3 regions of the Parabacteroides sp. HGS0025 genome follow, and region 2 is predicted to be linked to each of the others. Evidence: riboswitches for the same ligand, from Rfam matches in the RefSeq annotation. Region 2 holds a riboswitch; each other region holds the start of a gene.
What was found. Region 2 has a riboswitch for thiamine pyrophosphate ahead of thiD (bifunctional hydroxymethylpyrimidine kinase/phosphomethylpyrimidine kinase). Riboswitches for the same ligand answer to the same signal wherever they lie in the genome.
Positions count from the first base shown of each region.

Region 1: linked by a shared signal. The riboswitch ahead of HMPREF1212_RS13260 (sulfide-dependent adenosine diphosphate thiazole synthase) and the one ahead of thiD (bifunctional hydroxymethylpyrimidine kinase/phosphomethylpyrimidine kinase) in region 2 are both predicted to bind thiamine pyrophosphate.
Region 3: linked by a shared signal. The riboswitch ahead of HMPREF1212_RS01405 (TonB-dependent receptor) and the one ahead of thiD (bifunctional hydroxymethylpyrimidine kinase/phosphomethylpyrimidine kinase) in region 2 are both predicted to bind thiamine pyrophosphate.

Region 1 is NZ_KQ033902.1:3,352,401-3,355,677, reverse strand. It holds gene HMPREF1212_RS13280 (MATE family efflux transporter) at 1-5, shown strand, start outside; gene HMPREF1212_RS13275 (nucleotidyltransferase family protein) at 72-365, shown strand; gene HMPREF1212_RS13270 (HepT-like ribonuclease domain-containing protein) at 358-753, shown strand; gene HMPREF1212_RS13265 (cytidylate kinase-like family protein) at 758-1,399, shown strand; TPP riboswitch at 1,418-1,513, shown strand; gene HMPREF1212_RS13260 (sulfide-dependent adenosine diphosphate thiazole synthase) at 1,574-2,344, shown strand; partial or broken gene HMPREF1212_RS13255 (hypothetical protein) at 2,446-3,277, opposite strand, start outside.
Region 2 is NZ_KQ033902.1:2,837,809-2,841,085, forward strand. It holds gene HMPREF1212_RS11110 (DUF5686 and carboxypeptidase-like regulatory domain-containing protein) at 1-598, opposite strand, end outside; gene HMPREF1212_RS11115 (AAA family ATPase) at 731-1,279, opposite strand; TPP riboswitch at 1,451-1,547, shown strand; gene thiD (bifunctional hydroxymethylpyrimidine kinase/phosphomethylpyrimidine kinase) at 1,570-2,418, shown strand; gene HMPREF1212_RS11125 (thiamine phosphate synthase) at 2,415-3,011, shown strand; gene HMPREF1212_RS11130 (thiamine phosphate synthase) at 3,002-3,277, shown strand, end outside.
Region 3 is NZ_KQ033902.1:417,227-420,503, forward strand. It holds gene HMPREF1212_RS01405 (TonB-dependent receptor) at 1-1,496, opposite strand, end outside; TPP riboswitch at 1,559-1,675, opposite strand; gene rimP (ribosome assembly cofactor RimP) at 1,862-2,329, shown strand; gene nusA (transcription termination factor NusA) at 2,339-3,277, shown strand, end outside.

The sequences.
Region 1 (3,277 bases), 510 kb from region 2:
ATTAAGTGGATTATCTGCTTGTAAATAAAAATAAGAAATCCTATCTTTGTCTTGTTACGAAATAGTTCATTATGAAAACAAAGACAGAATATTTGGAACTGCTCCGTTTGTATAAGCAACAAATGGCAGAGCGGTATGGCATTATCCGGCTTGGGATATTCGGTTCTGTGTCTCGTAATGAGCAAAAGGAAGATAGCGATTTGGATGTTTGTGTGGAGATGAAAGAACCGGATGGTTTCATCCTTCTGAATATCAAATACGAACTGGAAGATTTGCTGAAGTGTAAAATAGATATAGTCCGTTTGCGTGATAATATGAATGCTTTACTGAAACGGAATATAGATAGAGACGGAATCTATGTGTAAAGAAGAGATTGCATTATTATTGGAGCAAATAAGAGACTCGCTGGCTGTAGTCATGGAGAGGGCTCTTGTCGTAAAGACTGTGGAAGACTTTACACATTCTGCTGATGGAATGATGCGTCTCGATAGTATTTGTATGCAATTGGTAACTGTAGGTGAAGCGATAAAGAATATAGACAAATATACGAATAAAGAACTTTTCCCCCGATATCCTTCTATTGACTGGAGAAGTGTAATGGGATTACAGGATATAATTGCTCATCAATATTTTAATGTAGATGCAGACATTATCTTCCGTATAGTAAAAGTAAATATACCGGAGTTACTGATTGTAATAGATCATATTATTGCAGATCAAAAGGAAGAATCCTTAAAAGAAAATACTGAATAAGTTTATGGATAACAAAATCATATTGACCATTGGCCGTCAGTTTGGCAGTGGTGGTCGTGAGGTAGGGCAGAAGCTGGCTAAGGCGTTGGGAATCGCTTATTATGATAAGGAACTGATGGCTGTAGCTGCTAAGGAAAGTGGTTTGAGTGAGGAATTTTTCGAAAAGGCGGACGAGCGTGCTTCCAGTGGGTTGTCTTATGCCTTTACGATGGGATATTCGTATATGGGGATGTTCACGCCTTATAATGATATTCTTTCCAACGACGGATTATTCAAGTTCCAGAGTGATGCCATCCGTAAACTGGCTGCCGAGCAATCATGCATACTGGTGGGACGTTGTGCCGATTATATCCTGCGTGATGATCCGGATTGCCTGAGCTTCTTTATCCATAATAATATGGAGAACCGTATCCAGCGTATCCTCGAGTACCAACCCGTAACCGTGGAGCAGGCAAAGGAACTTATGGCGAAAACCGACAAATCACGTGCCGCCTACTATAATTATTATACTAATAAGGAATGGGGAGTAGCCTCGTCCTACAACTTCTCTATCGACGTATCTGTATTGGGTGTAGACGAAACCGTCGAGTTCATGAAAAGTTTTGTTGAACGGAAAATGGAGAAACGGCCGCCGCATTTCGGATAATTTACTATCTTTGCCGCTGACTTATCATAGGGGTGCCTTAATATACAGGCTGAGATTATACCCATAGAACCTGCCCGGGTAATGCCGTGAAGGGAGAATCGGTAGAATTGCTAAATAAAGGAGAGCTTAACCTCTATGTGCTCTCCGATGTTTAAACACTAATTTATTATTGTAATGGAACAAATCGTTTCAACAGGAATTATTGACTCTTATTTTGCGAAACTGAAGAGCAATTTATCAATTGATGTGGCTATTGTAGGCGGTGGCCCTTCTGGTATCGTAGCTGCTTATTACCTGGCAAAAGCCGGTAAGAAAGTTGCTCTTTTCGACCGTAAACTGGCTCCTGGCGGAGGTATGTGGGGCGGAGCCATGATGTTCAATGATATTGTCGTACAGGAAGAAGCGATGCCGATCGTGAAGGAGTTGGGCGTTACTTATCACGATGCAGGTAACGGCACTTATATTATGGACTCGGTTCATACTACTTCGGCTCTGATCTATCAGGCAACAAAGGCCGGTGCAACGATCTTCAACTGCTATTCGGTAGAAGATGTGGTATTCCACAATGATGCCGTTGCAGGTGTTGTTGTAAACTGGGCCCCTGTTATCCGTGAGGGTATGCATGTAGACCCGCTGACTATTATGGCGAAAGCTGTATTGGAAGGTACAGGACACGATTGCGAAGTGGCACGCACAGTTGCCCGTAAGAACGATATCCGTTTGAATACCCCGACAGGCGGTGTGATCGGCGAACGTTCACTGAACGTAGAGCTGGGCGAACAGACCACAGTAGAGAATACAAAGGAAATCTATCCGGGATTATTCGTTTCCGGTATGGCAGCCAACGGCGTAAGCGGTAGTTTCCGTATGGGGCCGATCTTTGGCGGTATGCTGATGAGCGGAAAGAAAGCAGCCGAGCTGATCTGCGAAAAGCTGGATAAATAATACGGAATAACAAGGTATTATAATACAAAAGGACGGTCATCCTGTTTTTGGGATTTCCGTCCTTTTCTGATATAGTAACATAAAAACTTACCTATGTCCTGTTACATGTTCTCTACAATCTCCCGTTGTTTCTTGAAAAACTGTATTCTTTGCATCTCACCGCTTTCGGAGATCATAGTCGAGAACTTCCTGAGCGACTGAACCCATTCCTTCATGCTTTTACACATGTCTTTATCTCTCGATGTGATCGAGTTGATCGAAAATATCCGGATCAGGCTCAGTTGCAGACTGGATGTTTCCACATAGCTGTAAGTCGCTTCGAAGTTGATGTTGGAGATATAGATATGTACATCTTTCCCTGTATCGAACTTTCCTTTGGAGGCTATTGCTTCCAGGTCGTCCAGTAACTGAAGAAGATCTGCCTGCAGGTTGGTCACTTCTTCATCCGTAATAAGGTGGATGCTGGCAAAATATTTAATGTCGTTTACCAGATAGTGAAACATCATACAATCCCAGATATAATTCGTTGTCTGTATGTACTGCGTGGCTTTGACAAAATCTTTTTGTACCTGCTTTAGCTCGTCCGAGAGAGTTTACTCCGAAAAATACTTTACACAGTTCACCTTCTCATTCTGGTACATCCATTTGAATAAGCGGAACTTCGACAAGTTCTCATATTGCAGGTAAAAAGTCTGCGGAATCATATTCGATGCCGTGCTCAGTTCTGAAGTCGGATCGTCGTGCAACGCTTCAAAGACTTCAAGATAGTGGTCAAGAATAGTATAATACGTTTTGATAGGATCTGAATAATGTAAAAGATTCAGGTCGAACATCGCGTTGTTAGTATAACTTATACCCACGATCTGGTCCAGTGAAACTCCCATCTTCTTTGAAATGATAGAAGCTTCGTTGAGTGTGAAAGGAACTTCACCG
Region 2 (3,277 bases):
CTACCTTTTCCTTCTCAGATACCGGAAGGATTGTCTTACCGACATCCAGCGTATCGATATAATCGATAAGGAAGTCGAACTTACCTCCTTTGCCGTTCTCCTTTTTAGGCTTCGGGTGATAATCGTTCATGGCAAATACCATCTTTTCATACTGACTGTAGCTGAAGTAATCATGATTGCGCGGGTTATTACTTTCGCGTTTATCGATCATATTCTTCACGAAAGTAACAGCCGGATTATCTTTCTTGCTGTATTTCTCTTTTGTCGGCCTGATGAATACTTCATTAAGAAGTATACTGGAAGGAGCCAGAGCCACTTTGAAATAGTTCTTCTTCCCGACGGCTACTTTAAACTCTTTTTCTTCGTATCCGAGGTAGGATACGGATAAGGTACGGGCATTAGAAGATGTAGTCAATGTGAATTTACCATCATCATCAGTTGTTGCCCCTATCGTTGTACCTTTAAGTATAACCGAAACATACGGTAACGATTCTCCTGTAATTGAGTCCGTTACAACTCCATTTATTATAGTGTTCTGACCTTTTGAAGCAAAAGCTATTATTACAAATGTCAGAATAAAAACAATCTTTTTCCCCATCACTTTTTATTAACTCTCTCGTTAAGACTCCGCAAAATTATAACAGATTATTCTTTCTTAATGTTCCAAATTGCACCGAATATATTCCAATTGACAACAAATCTCATTAAAAAGACTTTCTGTATAGAATAATTAAAACAATCTTATACTATCAATAACAAAATCTCTTCTTTCCGTTACCGGAACTTTAGGTATTTCTATTAATGTATAACCTGCTTTTTCGTAAACCTCTTTCATTACATAATAAGTATCTATCGCTTCATTAAACAATTGTTTTCGTTCTTTATCCGTACAATATATATCTTCCCAAGGGGGCAGTATAAATACTTGTTTGCTATATCTGTATTTAGCTACTGCTTGTTCTATATTCTCCTTGTCCGGCAACCCGATCAGCGCAGCATAGGCCAACGTATCGGGGATTCCTCTGTCGAAGAATAATATACCATCATTTCCGGCATTAGCCAGATACGAGTCAATGGAACGTTCCAGCATCAATTCAGTATACAATGCCGTATCTTTCCACGGAAGGGCTTCTCCGCCTTGTTGCATCTGCTCTTTTATGATTTCGCGTGCAACCTCTTCTACCGCTTTAAATCCCGACCTTTCGAGTTCTTCAATTAGTGATGTTTTACCTGTGCCTGGTCCACCCGTAATAACATACAAACCTGTTTGTTTCAGCATGATTTGTCTATTTAATTATTATGGCAAATTGGAAACTACAACCCGGAAGAAAAGCAATATTAAACCCGGATTGCATGGACAAATATAAGGGTTTATTTCGTTATGGCTATAAAATCTCTCTTAAATTTAACAATTCACTTTTGTTTTCTCCTACCAATCTTGTTACCTTTGTACACGAAAAGGGGGTGCCATACTGTAAACGGGCTGAGATTATACCCTGTGAACCTGATGCGGGTAATGCCGCCGTAGGAAAGACAGATAAAGGCTTTTCCCTCCTTTTGCGTGTAATAATGAAAACAGATACAATGTATCGCTATCCGGTAGCACTTACAATTGCCGGTTCAGACAGTGGCGGTGGAGCCGGTATACAAGCAGATATTAAAACATTTTCTGCATTAGGGGTTTATGGCGCTTCCGTCATAACATCGGTTACTGCCCAGAACACACAGGGAGTCAGAGGTATTCAGGCCATTTCTCCTGAGATACTGAAAGGACAACTGGATGCTGTCTTTGAAGATATAACGATCGATGCCGTAAAGATCGGCATGTTACATAATAAGACAGCAGCAGAGATTGTAGTAAACACGATAGATACCTATTCCCCTTCCTATATAGTATTAGATCCGGTCATGATCTCGACCAGCGGCAATAAGCTGTTGCAGGATGATGCCATAGACATTATTGTACGCGAACTCTTCAAACGTACTACGTTGGTAACGCCCAATATAGATGAAGCGGAATTCCTTTCAGAGATGAAGATCACTTCAGAAAAAGAGATGGGACAGGCCGCCGATAAATTACTGGCAATGGGATGCCGTGCCATCCTGATGAAAGGCGGTCATCTGAAGGGAGATAAAATGACCGATATCTTATACACGGAAGATAGGCCTCCTCTCCGACTTTCGGCAGAAACGATTGAAACAGCGAACGGTCATGGAACCGGTTGTACATTATCTTCTGCTATCGCGGCTTACCTGGCACTGGGAAACAACTTGCCACAGGCTGTAAAATCAGCTAAGGACTATATTACAAAAGCTATTCTTGCCGGAAAGGATGTGAAAACCGGTCATGGACACGGACCCTTGAACCATTTCTTCTCCCCGGTGCCTTTGATTAAATTAGAAATGAAGGAGCAATGAAACTGATCGTTATAACCACCCCTTATTTCTTTGAAGGCGAAAGCCGGATAATATCCCGGCTCTTCCGGGAAGGAATGGAGAGATTGCATCTACGCAAGCCACAAAGCAATATGGATGAATTGCGTATGCTATTGGATGCAATACCGTCAGAATACCATTCCCGTATCGTCCTGCACGATCATTTCGAACTGGCCATAGAATTCCAACTGGCCGGTATCCATCTGAACAGCAGGAATCATACGAGACCGGAAGGATTTAAAGGAAGCATCAGTCGCTCTTGTCATTCTTTAGAGGAAGTACAGGGAAACAGTGAACTGGATTATGTTTTCCTTAGCCCTGTCTTCCAGAGTATATCAAAAGAAGGTTACGGTAGCGGATTTCCGATGGAGGTTTTACATAAAGCGTCTTCTGATGGTATTATCAATCAAAAAGTGATAGCTCTTGGTGGTATGGACAACACAACTATACCCTTGATAGAACTACTCAACTTCGGAGGTGTTGCAGTGCTCGGAGCCTTATGGGGTGATAATCCTTCAGAAAAAGAAACAGGCTCTATTATTGAACGATACAAACAATTAAATATATGGCGATAGATTTCAAATTACATGAACAGGATAAGAAAGGATGTTTCATCCCCCGCGAAAAAGGTGAACGCCTGATGTTCATTACTCACCGTACGTCCAAATATACAGAGTATGAGGAAGTGAAAATGGTTTTAGACGGAGGGTGTTCGTGGGTTCAGCTTCGTATGAAAGATAATATGAATATCTTCACTGCCCGGGAGATATCACAATTAATCTGTGCCCATGAAACGAAATGTACTTATTGCATCAACGATAATATACAAATTGCATTGCGA
Region 3 (3,277 bases), 2.4 Mb from region 2:
GTGAAGTTGTCGCGGTTCGGTTCGCGGTTGGCTACCGAGAAAGAGACGAATGCGTTATGTCCTCCCTGCTGGATATTGATGCCGGCTTTCGGGTTGAAAAAATTCCAGTATTTATTGACGTGGATGTTATCACCGGCTTTGTCGTCGCTACCCTTAATGGAATAATGGATGCCACGGTATTGTAAGTCGAGGTATCCGTTCAGCCAGGGGAGTATCCGGTAGTTTGCCTTTACATAGGCATTATAATCCAGTTTGTTACCGGTATTACAGTAGTACTCGAAATCTGGCTCCGGAAGTGCTTCGCTGTTCTTTACCCACATGACACGGCCGAAGTGATCGCCCGTATATTTGTTAACGGCCGAACCGAAGCTCATCTGGAGGCGTTCGGCACGGTAATTGGCACTGTAAACGGCTCCGTAGAAATCGTTGTCCAGCCATTTACGGCGAACGAGATCGGAACGTGTTATTGTATCTCCCTTTCCGTTGATATAAGAGTTGAGTTTGTAGGATTTGAATTTGGCATCGGCCTTATAATCTTCGTAATACCCCTCACCGTGCGTATAGTGAAGGGTCAGGCTCATATTCCATAAATCACCCAGACGCTGGCTGGCCATCAGATGATAATTTTGCTGCCAGTAATTATCTGTTTGGTTATTGTAGAATTTAGTGATGCCGTTCTCGGTGTATTCACCGCATGGATTATAGGTGCGGTCGCTTTCCAACAGATAGGAGGGGACGCCTGTCCATGCCTGGTATGTTTTTTCCACGTTGCCGAAAGTCTGGAAACGGATCAACGTGTTATCTCCGTAATAAGCTGCGGAGCCAAAGTAGGAGTGCATGTTGGCCGTTGCCCGGTCGATATACCCGTCACTTTGGATATTGGAATAGCGGGCGTCGAATACGAAATGTTCATGGAGTAGTCCTGTGCCTGCTTTGACGGAGTTTTTTACGGTTCCGAACGAACCCGCAGAAATAGCGTATTCTGCATAAGGCTTCAGGTCGGGTTTCTGTGTTTGCATGGCGACGGTGGCACCGAAAGAGGCGGCTCCGTTGGTGGATGTTCCCGCTCCGCGCTGTATCTGTATGTTGTCGACGGAAGAAGCGAAATCGGCCATGTTCGCCCAAAAGACGGTATGTGATTCGGAGTCGTTGACCGGAACGCCGTTGACGGTGATATTGATACGGTTGGCATCCGTACCACGGATACGGAAGCCGGAGTATCCGATCCCTGTTCCGGCATCGGATGTCATGATCACGGAAGGTGACTGGGAAATGAGGTAGGGAATACCCTGTCCGTCATTCTTCCGGGTGAGTTCTTTTTTTGATAATTCACTGTAAGCTACTGGCGTACCTTTGGCTACCCTGGTGGCTGTGACCACCACTTCGTTTAAAGATACATCACGGGAAATTTTGAGAGAATCGACAGGCTCGGGACGGTTTCCCGCTGCTGCGAATGAGGCCAGAGATCCGGCACAAATAATCAATACACTTTTCATCCTTTTGTCCTTAAAGTTTAAAACCTGATAAGTGAATAGGTGAGGTGTGTTGTGTGAAGAAGTATACCATGTTTTACAATTCCCTTCGCCGGCATTATCCGTATCAGGTAATATGGGTATCATCTCAGCCTGCGGTACGTTCCATATCTAGAACGCTGCAAGCACCCCCTTGTATTCGGAATACAAAGGAACGGAAAAAACCGGAAGATACCAAATGACCGGCCGGGATGATGATTTTCTTCATTTTCTTATAAAAAGATAGATTTTATTTGAAAACTCGCTGATTATTTGTATATTTGCGGGCGATTAAGCGAAGATGAGGAGGGGGCGGGTAGTCCCCTTCTTTTGTTCTTAACAGTATGTTTATGATTGAAAAGGGAGTAATAACTCAGTTGGTTGAAGAGAAATTGGCTTCTTCCGACAACTATTTAGTTGACGTGGTAATTAAACCGGGAAACCTTATTATTATTGAGATAGATAATGATGAGGGTGTTTGCATCGACGATTGTGCAGCATTGAGCCGGTATGTGGAAGAACATCTGGACCGTGAGGTGGAAGATTTCGAACTGGAAGTCGGATCGGCAGGCGTTACTTCTCCGTTCAAAGTGCTTCGTCAATATGTGAAGAATATAGGAAACGAAGTGGAAATGTTGCTGAAAAGCGGCGTGAAGCTGACCGGAGTATTGAAATCGGCTGATGATAACGGGGTGGTAGTTACCGTTGAAAAACAGGTAAAACCCGAAGGATCAAAACGAAAAGTTACCGTTCAGGAAGATCAATCCTATACATTCGATGAAATAAAATATACAAAATACCTAATAAGATTCAAGTAAAGAAAGATTATGGCCAAGAAAGTGGAAACAATCAGTATGATTGACACCCTTGCGGAGTTCAAGGAGTTGAAAAATATAGATAAGGATACGATGATCAGCGTATTGGAAGATTCCTTCCGTAACGTAATCGCTAAAATGTTTGGTACGGATGAGAATTATGACGTAATTATCAACCCTGAAAAAGGTGACTTCGAGATCTGGAGAAACCGCATTGTCGTGGCTGATGACGAACTGGAAGATCCGAATCTGCAACTAACGTTGACCGAGGCCCGTAAGATCGATGCCGACTGTGAAGTGGGTGAAGAAGTGACTGACGAAGTCTTTTTCGCCGGTTTCGGACGTCGTGCCATCCTGAACCTGCGTCAGACGCTGGCTTCAAAAATTCTTGAATTGCAGAAGGATAGTTTATATGCTAAATATAAAGACAAAATAGGAAATATTGTAGCAGCTGATGTGTATCAGGTGTGGAAGAAAGAGATCCTGTTGCTGGATGACGAGGGTAATGAGTTGCTGCTCCCGAAAACAGAACAGATCCCTTCCGATTTCTACCGTAAAGGGGAAACCGTTCGTGCGATTGTACAAAAGGTGGATAACTACAATAATAATCCGAAGATCATTCTGTCGCGCACAGATAAAATGTTCCTGCAGCGCTTATTTGAACTTGAGGTTCCTGAAATTAACGACGGCCTGATCACGATCAAGGCTATCGCACGTATCCCGGGAGAAAGGGCAAAAGTGGCTGTTGAGTCGTACGACGACCGTATCGACCCGGTAGGTGCCTGCGTAGGAATGAAAGGTTCTCGTATCCACGGAATTGTCCGTGAGTTGAGAAACGAGAATATCGATGTAATTAACTATACATCCAATGTATCGCTGTTTATCCAGCGTGCATTAAGCCCGGCGAAAATTTCCTCCATACGAGTGAACGAAGAAGAACATAAGGCAGAG